Regions from separate parts of the Paenibacillus sp. J53TS2 genome, predicted to be linked through region 2. Evidence: predicted binding sites of a transcription regulator. Region 2 holds the regulator's gene; each other region holds the start of a gene.
What was found. Region 2 encodes Rex, which represses fermentation and respiration genes when NADH is low (regulators of the CRP and FNR family bind a similar motif). Its sites were predicted from a motif close to TTGTGAAATATTTCACAA; they were not measured.
Positions count from the first base shown of each region.

Region 1: the regulator Rex is predicted to act here: its motif matches at 1,259-1,276, upstream of KJS42_RS05765 (DUF1641 domain-containing protein).
Region 3: the regulator Rex is predicted to act here: its motif matches at 1,421-1,438, upstream of KJS42_RS11620 (polymer-forming cytoskeletal protein).
Region 4: the regulator Rex is predicted to act here: its motif matches at 1,435-1,452, upstream of pflB (formate C-acetyltransferase).

Region 1 covers NZ_BOSK01000002.1:259,066-262,245, reverse strand. The annotation lists gene gltC (glutamate biosynthesis transcriptional regulator GltC) at 254-1,153, shown strand; gene KJS42_RS05765 (DUF1641 domain-containing protein) at 1,372-1,812, shown strand; gene KJS42_RS05760 (NAD(P)/FAD-dependent oxidoreductase) at 1,828-3,006, shown strand; gene gdhA (NADP-specific glutamate dehydrogenase) at 3,081-3,180, opposite strand, start outside.
Region 2 covers NZ_BOSK01000004.1:186,770-189,949, forward strand. The annotation lists gene dinG (ATP-dependent DNA helicase DinG) at 1-1,252, shown strand, start outside; gene KJS42_RS10995 (redox-sensing transcriptional repressor Rex) at 1,271-1,939, shown strand; gene KJS42_RS11000 (amidohydrolase) at 1,936-3,180, shown strand, end outside.
Region 3 covers NZ_BOSK01000004.1:319,615-322,794, reverse strand. The annotation lists gene KJS42_RS11625 (helix-turn-helix transcriptional regulator) at 1-605, opposite strand, end outside; gene KJS42_RS11620 (polymer-forming cytoskeletal protein) at 819-1,361, opposite strand; gene KJS42_RS11615 (SDR family NAD(P)-dependent oxidoreductase) at 1,571-2,347, opposite strand; gene KJS42_RS11610 (TetR/AcrR family transcriptional regulator) at 2,412-2,987, opposite strand.
Region 4 covers NZ_BOSK01000004.1:8,218-11,397, reverse strand. The annotation lists gene pflB (formate C-acetyltransferase) at 1-1,363, opposite strand, end outside; gene adhE (bifunctional acetaldehyde-CoA/alcohol dehydrogenase) at 1,615-3,180, opposite strand, start outside.

The sequences.
Region 1 (3,180 bases), on a different contig from region 2:
TTTGCATCCTGCCCTGCCTCTTTTGGCGCTAACGGGTGAAATAAACGGCACTTTTACACTTGGATGGAATATACTGGCCATTTCAGGCACACTCATCAGGCTATAAACCTCCTATTCTCCTTACCAATATGCCTTTTGTGCTTCCGTTTTCGAAGGGGAGTCGATATAATGGTGTTTAATATATTTCACAAGGTGTAAGCTTTACACGCACTCTATCGGATAGAAACCAAAATGCAGCGGACGGGGTGAGGGGATGGAGCTCAGGCAAATCCAATACTTTATGGAGGCGGCTAAGCTGGAGCATGTGACGGAAGCGTCGTATGCGCTGCATGTGTCGCAGTCGGCGGTCAGCCGGCAGATCTTTAAGCTGGAAGCAGAGCTGGGCGTCGATCTGTTTGTCCATGAAGGCCGCAAGGTGAAGTTGACGCCGATTGGCCGGCAGTTCCTGCAGCATATGGAACAGATGATGAAAGTAATCGAGCAGGCGCAGCAGGAGATTCACGAATATCTCGATCCGGAGCGCGGGACGGTGCGAATCGGCTTTCCGAGCAGCCTCGCTGCAAACCTGGTACCAACGGTTGTATCGGCTTTCCGACGCCGGTATCCGGAGGTCCATTTTCAACTGCAGCATGGATCGTATCGAGAACTCCTGGACTGGGTCGGCGGCGGCGTGATGAATCTGGCCATGATCGGCCCGGTCCCCCAAGGGGAACAGCAAGTGACAGGCGAGGCGTTATTCCGCGAAAATTTCAAGGTGCTGTTACCCGCCGGGCATCGATTGGCCGGCCGCGACTCGGTAGGGCTGGATGACCTGCGGGAGGATGTGTTCGTCTTATTTCCTAAAGGATTTATCCTGCGGGAAATCGTGGTCGACGCTTGCGACAAAATGGGTTTTCAACCGAAGGTTTCGTTTGAAGGGGACGATCTGGACGCGATCAAGGGACTGGTGGCCGCCGGGCTAGGTTTGACATTGCTTCCGGAAATCGCATTAGGGGAGCATATTCCCTCCACGATGGTGTCGCTGCCAATGATGGAGCCGCAAGTGACCCGGGACGTCGGGGTAATCATTCCGGCGAATCGGGAGCTTGCGCCGACCGAAAAGCTATTTTGCGATTTTTTGAAAGAGACATTACCTTCTACTTATGGAGTTTAGAATTCATCGAAAATTGATATCAATAAGGGCCGTGAATTTTATCACTTACACGGTCCTTTTTTATTGAAAATATGTTACAATTTATTCGGATTGTTCAAGGTTGAGATGTGCAAATTTTCACTAACTCGAAACGGGTTAGAGGCATCCAAAGGAGGAACACTATGCATGAACTGAAGTTCGGCAGGGAGTCCTCAGATTATCGCAAAGGAGAATCGAGTATGTCAGAAACAGTTACTGAAACGAAAGCGGAGCAATCTGCAGCCCCGAACGCAAGCGGACAGCAGGAGCTCCTGGAGCAGCTCTTGAAGCCGGAGGTACAGCAATCGTTGACGGCTCTGGTAGAGCAGCTTCCGAAATTGAATGAACTCGTAGGGGTTTTGACGAAATCGTATGATTTTGCCAAAGGGGTGGCTGCGGATGATGTCCTGAAGAGCGACACCGTCGGTGCGATTTCGGAAATTGCCGGGCCGGTCGTTGGTAAAGTGAAGCACCTGGCGGCGAACGTGATCGAAGCGAAGGATCGCGCCGAGGACAGTCAAGAAGTGATCGGCGTGTTTGGGTTGATGAAAATGCTGAAGGATCCGCAAACCCAAAAGCTGCTTCGTTTCATGAACGCTTATCTTCAAGTCTCCGGTGAACGGGACCGTCATCAAAACTAACGGAGGAATACGATTATGTCAAAACATATTGTAATTTTGGGCGCCGGCTACGGCGGCGTACTCAGCGCATTGTCGGCCCGTAAGTTCATGGATAAATCACAAGCTCGGATCACGGTGGTCAACCAATTTCCGACGCATCAGATCATCACCGAACTGCATCGCCTTGCGGCGGGCAGTATTTCTGAACGCGCAGTATCTTTGCCGCTGGAGAAGCTGTTCAAGGGGAAAGACATTGATTTGCGGATCGCCAAGGTAGAGAATTTTTCGGTCGATATGAAAGAAGTGAAACTCTCCGACGGCACCGTCTTGTCCTATGACGCTCTTGTCGTGGGTCTGGGCAGCATTACCGCTTATTTCGGCATTCCGGGCTTGGAGAAGTACAGCATGGTTCTGAAATCGGCGGACGACGCCAGACGGATTCACGAGCATATTGAATCGCGCATTCGTGAATATGCTGCTTCCGGTAATGAAGCGGACGCGTCCATCGTAATCGGCGGCGGCGGATTGACCGGCGTTGAGCTTGTTGGGGAAATCGCTGACAAGCTGCCAGAATTGACGAAGAAATATGGCGTGAATCAAAGCGACATTAAGCTAATGCTCGTGGAGGCGGGACCGAAGATTTTGCCGGTACTGCCGGACGTATTGATTGAACGCGCCACAGCCAGCCTTGAGAAACGCGGCGTGAAGTTCTTGACGGGTCTGCCGGTAACCAATGTGGAGGGCAACACGATCGATTTGAAAGACGGGCAAAAAATCGTGGCAAACACCTTCGTTTGGACGGGCGGCGTGCAAGGGAATCCGCTCGTTGGCGAATCGGGGCTTGAAGTGAACCGTGGCCGTGCTTCGGTCAATGATTTCTTGCAGTCCGTCTCGCATTCGGACGTGTTCGTTGCCGGCGACAGCGCCGTTTACATGGGCGCGGATGGCCGCCCTTACCCGCCAACGGCGCAAATCGCTTGGCAAATGGGCGAGCTGATCGGCTACAACTTGTTCGCGTACCTGTACGGCAAGCAAATGAACGGTTTTAGCCCGGTTAACTCCGGTACGCTGGCCTCTCTGGGACGCAAAGACGCCGTGGCGACGATCGGCGCGAGCAATACCCAGCTGCGCGGGTTGCCAGCAACGATGATGAAGGAAGCGAGCAACATCCGGTATTTGTCTCATATCAAAGCACTGGACGCTTTGGCTTACTAAACTCAAGTCGATAAACAAAAGAGTCGCCTGAAGGACGAATCCTTCAGGCGACTCTTTTGCTTTCATTGGATTGTTTATACGATACCGTGAGCCAGCATCGCATTAGCGACCTTCAGGAAGCCGGCGATATTGGAACCTACAACCAGGTTGTCGGCATGGCCGAATTCCTCAGCC
Region 2 (3,180 bases):
GTTGGTGGATGTGAAAGAGAGCTGGGACAAGCTCAGCGAGCTGCTGTTCAGCTTGATGCCGGATCGCAGCGATGCGGCCCCCGGCGATCCGGGGCAATTCGTATATCGGCTGCTGCCGACCCGAAAGCCGAAGGATTGGGAGACACTGACCGCGCTCGAAAACCAGATTTACGTGGGTCTGGGCGACGTGCTTCGCAAAGGGGATCGTCTCATGTCTGAGATTCGGGAGGAGCAGGATGATTATGCTGCGGAAAGCCTGCTTACCGATATCAGCGGCTTGTTTAAGGATTTAGCTGGAGAACGGGAATCACTGCGGTTCTTCATGAAGCTGGAAAGCGAAGACACGGTTTATTGGATGGAAGCCAACGGGAATTACCGCAGCCGCTCGCTGCAAATGTACGCGGTGCCGATTGACGTTAGCGCCCAGTTGAAGGAATTTTTCTTCGATCGGAAAAAAAGCGTCGTTATGACTTCCGCGACATTGTCAGTCGATAAGTCGTTTCAATATATGATCGAGCAGTTGGGTCTGACGGAGGCGGCGGAAGAGGAACGGTTGATTACGTCGATGTTGCCATCTCCGTTTAATTACCGGGACCAGGCACTCTTAGTCATTCCACGTGATTTTCCGAGCGTAAAGGGCAGCGTGGGAGATGATCACTTCATTAACACGTTGGTGCAGTCGTTGGCAGATTCCGCGGTGGCTACGCAAGGCCGCATGCTGGTGCTGTTTACGTCCTACCGGATGCTGAGACAGGTGTATGACCCGCTGAAAGAGTTGCTCTCGGCGCAGGGGATCACCGTCATCGGGCAAGGGATGGACAGCGGTAGCCGTACCAAGCTGACTCGGCGCTTCCAGGGTCAAAATGCATCGGTGCTGCTGGGGACGAGCAGTTTCTGGGAAGGGGTAGATATCCCCGGCGAGGCGCTGACAAGTTTAGCGATCGTGCGGCTGCCTTTTCAACCGCCGAACCATCCGCTGGTGGAAGCCAAGAGTGAGCGACTGCAGCGGGAGAAGAAAAACCCATTTATGAAGTTATCCGTCCCGCAGGCGGTTATCCGCTTCAAGCAAGGATTCGGGCGACTCGTCCGTTCCTCGCAGGATCGTGGCATCGTAATCGTTTATGATACCCGTATCCTGGAGTCTTACTATGGGAAGTATTTTTTATACTCTTTGCCCGGACCGAAGATGGAGCATATGCCGATGAATCAAATGGTACCTCGCATCTCGGAATGGTTGAATCCCGAAGCCTAAACCGCTTTATTGATCGCATTGAAGAATAGGGGGAAACGAAGCATGAAGTCAGAAAAAATTTCGGACGCCGTCGTCCGCAGACTGCCGGTTTACCTGCGTTTCTTGAACGAACTCAGCCGCAGGGAGGTCCCCACGGTCTCCTCGCAGGAGCTGGGCCAGAAGTTGGATCTGAATCCCGCGCAAATCCGCAAGGATTTAGCGTATTTCGGCGATTTTGGTCGGAAGGGGATCGGCTATGACGTGGCTTACCTAATCGAGAAGATTCAACAGATTCTCAACCTGGACCAGCAAATTAACGTGGCGTTAGTCGGTGCCGGTAATCTAGGGCAAGCCCTTTCGAATTATAATGCTTATTTGAAGGATAATATGAAAATCGTCGCCGTGTTCGACGCATCGCCAGCAAAGATCGGTACCCAAATCAACAACATCACGATTCAACCGATTGAGGAGCTGGTAGCTACGGTACGAGCGAATAATATCCGTATTGGGATCATAACGGTACCTGACACAGAAGCCCAGCGCGTGGCAGACGAGCTGGTTGCGGCCGGGATCGGAGCCATCCTGAACTTCGCGCCAACGATTCTCAAGGTGCCGTCGGAAGTGCGGATTCATGCGGCCGATTTCACTACAGACCTGCTTAGCTTGGCATATTATCTGGAGGATGGAAAGGAACAAGCCAACGTATGAGTCGTAAATGGTTAATTAAGAACGGGACGTTTGCCGTACTGGAGACCAATCGCCCCGTGATTCATGGATATATGCTTGTTGAAGGCGATTCGATCACCTATATCGGAGAAGAGCGCCCGGAAGGCGTGGAAGGCGCCGAAACGTTTGACGGCAAAGGCTTGTTATTTTTGCCAGGACTGATTAACACCCATGGTCATGCGGCGATGTCGCTGTTGCGCGGTTATGGGGATGACATGGTACTGCAAACCTGGCTGCAGGAGAAAATGTGGCCGATGGAAGCCAAGTTTACCGCTGCTGACGTTTATGCCGGAACGGCGCTGTCCGTACTGGAAATGCTTAAAGGCGGTACGACCACGTTCTTGGATATGTACGATCAGATGGACGAAGTCGCCAAGGTTGTCGAGGAATCCGGCATTCGCGCCGTACTGATGCGCGGAGCGATCGGGCTATGCTCGCCGGAAGAGCAGGATCAGAAGCTTAAAGAAGCGATCGCGTTTGCCCAGAATTGGCACGGTAAAGCGGAAGGACGCATCACGACGATGATGTCGCCTCATGCGCCATATACCTGTCCGCCGGCTTTCATCGAGAAGTTCGTACAAGCCGCCCACGATCTCGATCTACCGATGCATACGCATATGTCGGAGACACGCGCCGAGGTGGAGCAGAACGTGAACGATTACGGCGTTCGCCCGGTAGAGCACCTGCGGAAGCTGGGCATGTTCTCCCGCCCGACGCTGCTCGCCCATGCCGTACATTTGACGGACGAGGAAATCGAGGTCTTGGCTTCTCATGGCGTTACCGTCTCTCATAATCCGGGTAGCAACTTAAAGTTGGCCAGCGGCGTTGCCAGAGTACCGGAGCTCCTGAAGAAGGGAGTCGTGGTATCGCTGGGTACTGACGGTGCAGCCAGCAACAATAACCTGGACATGCTGGAGGAGATTCGTTTGGCCGCGCTGATTCATAAAGGCGTATCCGGGGATCCGACGGCGATTCCGGCTCTAGAAGCACTCAAGATGGGGACGGAGTACGGCGCGAAGTCGGTCTTCTTGCCGAACACCGGGAAGCTTGCGGCTGGCATGAAGGCGGATTTCATCGCCTTGAACACGGAGCAGGCTCATTTTCTGCCGCGAACGGATTTCATCTCGCACACCGTGTATTCTGCTGGACCAAAAGACGTCGAACACGTTTGGGTGAATGGCAAACAGGTCGTCAAACACGGGGCTTGCCTGACGCTTGATGAG
Region 3 (3,180 bases), 130 kb from region 2:
TAATACGTTGACAGTTGCACCAAATCAGACAACTCCGCCAATGTGAGCCGCTCAGTAAGATGCTCACGCATATGTTGGATCACCTTTTCGACTTTAAGCGCAACCGCGTGATTCTGATTTTGTCTCTTTACCTGTAAGAAGATTTCATATAGCAGCTGCTGCAATCTGGCTCTTGCCAACAGCTCATAACCCGGCAGTTTGGCGGACCAGGCGGCCGTCAGCCTTTGAAAGGCGTCCACGACCAAGTATCCATTTTGCAGTATGCGCATCGGCGGCAACGGTAGCCTTTCATGTTCCTTTCCGATAGACCAAGCGCCTTCGTCATATCCGATGCTCGTATAGCTGAAGTGGACCGAATAGAAACAAATCGGCTCCTCTTCATCCATTTCAATCATATGCGGTAACCCCGCACGCAAGTAAAAGATCAACCCCTCCTGAACGAGATGCTTCTTGCCGCTCAGCGTTAAGCTGCCCTTACCTCCGGTTACAAGCAGCAGCTCATGATGCTGAAGCGTTCTGCTAATTTGGGTCCTGATCTTCTTGCCATCGTTTGGTTGCTTACTATTGCAGTAATGGATATGAAAATAGAGATTATTCAAGTTCATAACCGATCGCCTCCACCGGGTCTTCCGCTGCGGAACGCAGCTACTGCGATTAGAACATACGGCCGGGCAAACCGCAACCTCCCGCCCTCTGAAGACGTAGAACTATTATCTGAATGTGGGAGGATTAACGGATCTATGTATTCGTAAAATCATTTTTGGTATAAAAACAAGGCCAACCTGATTGGTTGGCCTTCGTTATGATTAGGACTAAACTTACTTCACTTCTGTTGCGCCCGTTACTTTACCGTCGATTTTCGCGCTAGCTTGCACGTCCGCGTTGGCGAAGTACAGGTTGCCGTCGATCGTAGCGGTTTTATCCAAGTTGAACCCGTTTGCTTCTACATAGACGTCACCTTTCACGGTACCGCCTTGAATTCTCAGGTTTTCACTTTGTACCGTCAGTTTAGGAACCGTCAATGTAAACGAAGCGGTGATGTTGTGATCTTCGTCTTGGGTGTACAGCGCGATTTTACGATAGATGTCTTTTGCAGCATCGTTTTTGTCATGGAATTCACCAGCAACTACAACATCCTTATCGACTGTCAAGTCGTCCAGAATCGCGACGATCCAAGTCCCTTTTTCGCTGACTGCATTCGTGAACGCATCCGCTTGGTTTACGATCGATGCCGTCGTCGTTACGTCGGTTTGTTCAGCGGGTTTATTTGTGTTTTCCGCCGTATTCCCGTTATTCGAACCGCAACCTGCCAGCAACGCCGCTGCAATCCCTGCTACTACCAAACCTTTGACCATTTTCATTTGATTTCCCTCCTGTTTTTATCTTCAGTTTGAATTATAAAAAAAAGTGGAATCATATAATGTGATTTATTTCACTTTAAATGTGCTTTTTTTCACATAACAAGTCACAGCTTGTTCATCATTTTTCCACCTTCCTCCTGTTCGAGTGAACAAGCCGATCGGAAACCGACCGGCTTTAATGTATATGAACCCCCTGACGGGAGGAGTTGTTAGCGTTGCGTATGGAGCGGCGTTCCCATCGGTGAAGAGCCTGAGCCCCCATCTACGCTGATTTCCGCCCCGTTGACAAAGGATGCATCGTCTGAAGCCAGAAATAACACGGTATTTGCCAGTTCTATAGGTTCGCCCATTCGGTTCAGCGGGATGCTGCGTTTCAAATAATCTTCCAGCTGATTAAAAGCTGGTGCAGCAGTATCTCCCCAAATCGGCGTTTTCGTGGCGCCCGGCACGACGGTATTGACGCGGATCCCGCGCGGTGCCAGTTCCGAAACCAGAACCCGCGCCATGCTTGTGACCGCCCCTTTGCTCGCAGCATAAGCGGCATACCCCGGACTGCCGGCTTTGGCCAGAACAGAACCGTTCAGGATCACGGAGCCCCCCTCTCTCATATGGGACGAAGCCGCTTGAATCGTGAAGAATACACCGGCGACGTTGATATCGAGAATGCGCTTAAACAGGGACGGGTCCGTACTGCCGAGTGGCGTACTTCCGCTGATCCCGGCATTGGCAAACACGATGTCTAATCCGCCAAAGGCTTCCACTGCTGCCGCGACGGCCTTCTCGGCGCTCTCCGGATCAGCCGCGTCCGATACCACGCCAATGCTATTGGATGTGCCCAGCGTATCCACCGCTTTCTTCAAATTGTCCGGGTTCCTTCCCGTTATGACAACTTTCGCCCCTTCGGCTACAAACAATTGGGCCGTGGAGAATCCAATCCCGCTGCTCCCTCCAGTAATCAACGCTACTTTACCTGCTAGTTTTCCCATCGTACTCGCTCCTTTAGATAGATGTTTATTGAGAATGATCATTCTCTTTTGTACAAAAAAAAGACTACTTCAACAAAGACAACGTCGTATCGACGATCCGGACGAGCTTCTCTTTATCTTCAACTGTCTTCACCATTACCCTAAGGCCAGCCAAGGCATTATTGAAATAGGACGCGAGCTCCTCCGCGTTCAACGACGGATCTAACTCATCTGATCGTTGTCCGGCTTCGATCAGCCCACGGATCACGATCTCGGAATGCGCCCAACCCTCGGTCACGAAAGCCCTGGCATCCGCGTCGATCGTTGCGAGCTCAACCGCCGTGTTCACCATCAGGCAGCCCGCCGGGAATCCCTTTTCCGGATAGATCACCATTTCGAATAAGGCGCGGATCGCTTCCTTTGTGGAACGGGCTCCGTTCATCGCCTCCACCATCCGTTTCGCGATCACTTCCTGATACCGGTTCAGCGCTCGGACATACAGAGAATGCTTATCGCCGAATGTGTCATACATGCTGCGCTTATGAACTCCCATTTGCTCGACCAAATCCTGCATCGACGTTCTCTCATAGCCTTGTTCCCAAAATAGCTTCATCGCTTTCAGCAACACCGTATCCTCGTCAAATTGTTTGGCTCTGGCCAATGGGCGGTCCCTCCTTTCATCTTGAGTTTATCATATTGAGAACGTTCGGTAAAGAATTATTTTAGAATTTCCGTTCTCCTATTATTTAATGAAAAAGCAGCTCCCTGCAACGGAAAATTCCGTCCGGGAGCTGCATTCATTCAACGATCTGATCTTGAGTGCATTCCCTTCGTTTCAAAAAACAGAAAATAGC
Region 4 (3,180 bases), 180 kb from region 2:
ATCCGTATCTTTCGTCTTTACCACCGTTGATCGCGTACAGTAAGCATTTTGCCAAGTTCGCGCGAGCGCCGAAGAATTGCATTTGTTTACCAATTCTCATTGCAGATACGCAGCAAGCGATACCGTAGTCGTCGCCGTAGATCGGACGCATCAAATCGTCGTTTTCGTATTGAATCGAACTGGTTTCGATCGATACTTTGGCACAGAATTTCTTGAACGCGTCCGGCAGTTTATCCGACCAGAGCACGGTCAGGTTTGGTTCTGGAGCAGCCCCCAGGTTGTAGAGCGTGTGCAGGAAGCGGAAGCTGTTCTTTGTTACGCGGGTTACGCCTTGTACAGACATCCCGCCGATCGATTCGGTTACCCAAGTTGGGTCGCCGCTGTACAATTCGTTATATTCCGGAGTTCTCAGGAATTTTACGATCCGCAGTTTCATGACGAAGTGGTCAACCAGCTCTTGAGCCGTTTCTTCCGTCAACACGCCTTCAGCCAGGTCGCGTTCGATATAAGCGTCGAGGAACGAAGATACGCGGCCAAGGGACATTGCAGCGCCGTCTTGTTCTTTAACGGCTGCAAGGTATCCGAAATACAGCCATTGGAAAGCTTCTTTCGCATTGTTTGCTGGTCTAGCGATGTCGAACCCGTACATTTGACCCAGTTGTTTCAACTCGCCCAAAGCGCGGATTTGCTCGGACAACTCTTCGCGTTGGCGAATGACTTCTTCGCTCATCACGTCAACATCAAGTTCGGCATGCTCTTGTTTCTTTTGATTGATCAGGAAGTCCACGCCGTACAGGGCTACGCGGCGATAGTCGCCGATGATGCGGCCGCGGCCGTAAGCATCTGGCAAGCCGGTGATAATCCCGGTATGACGAGCGTTTCTCATATCTGCAGTATAGGCATCAAATACGCCTTGGTTATGTGTTTTACGAACGTTCGTGTACAGATCCACGATATCTTCCGGAAGCTCAAAGCCGTAAGCTTTACAAGCGGTAATAACCATCCGGATGCCGCCGTTAGGACGGATCGTGCGTTGGAAAGGCGCGGAGCCTTGCACACCAACGATTTGTTCTTTGTCTTTGTCAAGGTATCCAGGAGCATGGGAAGTAATGGTCGAAGGCGTGTTTACGTCAACATCCAATACGCCGCCAGCTTCTCTTTCTTTCTTGGACAAGCCCGATACGATTTCCCACAAGGCCTTCGTGTTAGCCGTAGCGCCTTTCAAGAAAGATTCGTTACCGACATAAGGCGTGATGTTCGTATCGATGAAATCCTTGGTATTCACCTCATTCATCCATTTGCCCGGTTTGAAGCCTCTCCATGCGTTTTGCACTTCTTGCACTTCTTTTTCGATCACCGACATCTTTATTCCCTCCATTTTATATAGTGGTCGCGGTTTGAAGGATATATCCCGCGCTTCATGATCCCTAAAATTTGTGATACTTTTCACAACTTAGACAATAATTGTGCCCGGCCATCCGGACCGGGGTTCCACTCCATCATCACTCTATGAGGGATCATTTATAATGTAATCATAGCTTATGTCCTATAAAAAGATTGTGACAAATATCACATTAAGTGATATTTGTCACGTTTTCATGAAGCGATGTTCACTTATTCTTCAAATCTTCCGTAGAAGGCGTCGCGATATACATCAGCCAGTTCAGTTACGAGCGGCAGCTTCGGATTCGCCGTCGTACATTGGTCTTCAAAGGCACGATCTGCCAAGTAATCGACGCGCGATTCAAAATCCTTCGGATCGAAGCCAAGCTCTTGGAACGTTTCCGGAATGCCCAGTTTTTTGTTCAGGTCGCGGATGGCTTTGATCAAGCTCTTCACGCCTTCTTCCGTCGTGCGAGCCGGAAGTCCCAGGATACGGGCGATTTCCGCGTAACGCTCGTCGGCCACGAAGTTCGTGTATTTCGGCCAAGCGGCGAATTTCGTAGGTTTCTTCGCATTGTACCGGATCACATGCGGCATCAGGATCGCATTCGTGCGTCCATGCGCCGTATGGTATTGGCCGCCCCATTTATGCGCCAAGCTGTGGTTGATGCCGAGGAATGCGTTCGCGAACGCCATACCCGCCAGGGTCGAAGCGTTGTGCATTTTCTCGCGGGCCAGTTTGTCGCCGGTCAGCGCGGATTTCTCCAGCCACTCGAACACCAGTTGGATCGCTTTGATCGCGAGGCCGTCCGTAAAGTCGTTGGCCATCACCGACACGTAAGCTTCGATTGCATGTGTCAGTACGTCCATACCGGTATCGGCTACCGCAACCTTCGGCAAGCTGTATACAAATTCAGGGTCAATGATCGCCACGTCCGGCGTCAACTCGTAATCCGCCAAAGGATATTTCGTGTTGCCGTTGACTTTGTCCGTAATAACCGCAAACGAGGTGACTTCGGAACCCGTACCCGACGTTGTTGGAATCGCAACAAATTTCGCTTTTTGTCCCAGACGTGGGTATTTGTAGATCCGTTTGCGAATATCCATGAATTTTTGCTTCAGGTTATGGAAGTCGGTATCCGGATATTCGTAGAACAGCCACATGCCTTTCGCCGCATCCATTGGCGAACCGCCGCCCAAGGCGATAATGCAGTCCGGTTGGAATTTGGCCATCAGCTCGGTCCCGCGTTCCACGGTCGTCGTCGATGGATCCGGTTCGACATCCGAGAACACTTCGATAGCAACCGGCGTTTGGCGTTGACGCAGATAGTGTTCCACTCTTTCCACATAGCCCAGCTTCACCATCATCGGGTCAGTGACGATCAGCACGCGGGAGATGTCCGGCATTTTGGCCAGGTATTGCGTCGAATTCTTCTCGAAGTAGATTTTGTTAGGCACTTTAAACCATTGCATATTCACGGTACGACGATTCACCCTTTTCACGTTGATCAGATTGACAGCCGTGACGTTCGACGAAGTCGAGTTGCGTCCATACGATCCGCAGCCCAGCGTCAGCGACGGCAGGTTCGTGTTGTAGATGTCGCCGATACCGCCTTGCGAGGAAGGCTGATTTACCAGGATCCGGCAAGTCGGCATCCGTTCCGAGAATTTTTGAATCACTTCTTCATTATCCGAGTGGATGACCGAGGAGTGACCCATGCCGCCGAATTGAACGACTTCCAGAGCACGTTCGATGCCTTGTTCCGCGTTTTTCACTTTGTAGCAAGCGAGTACAGG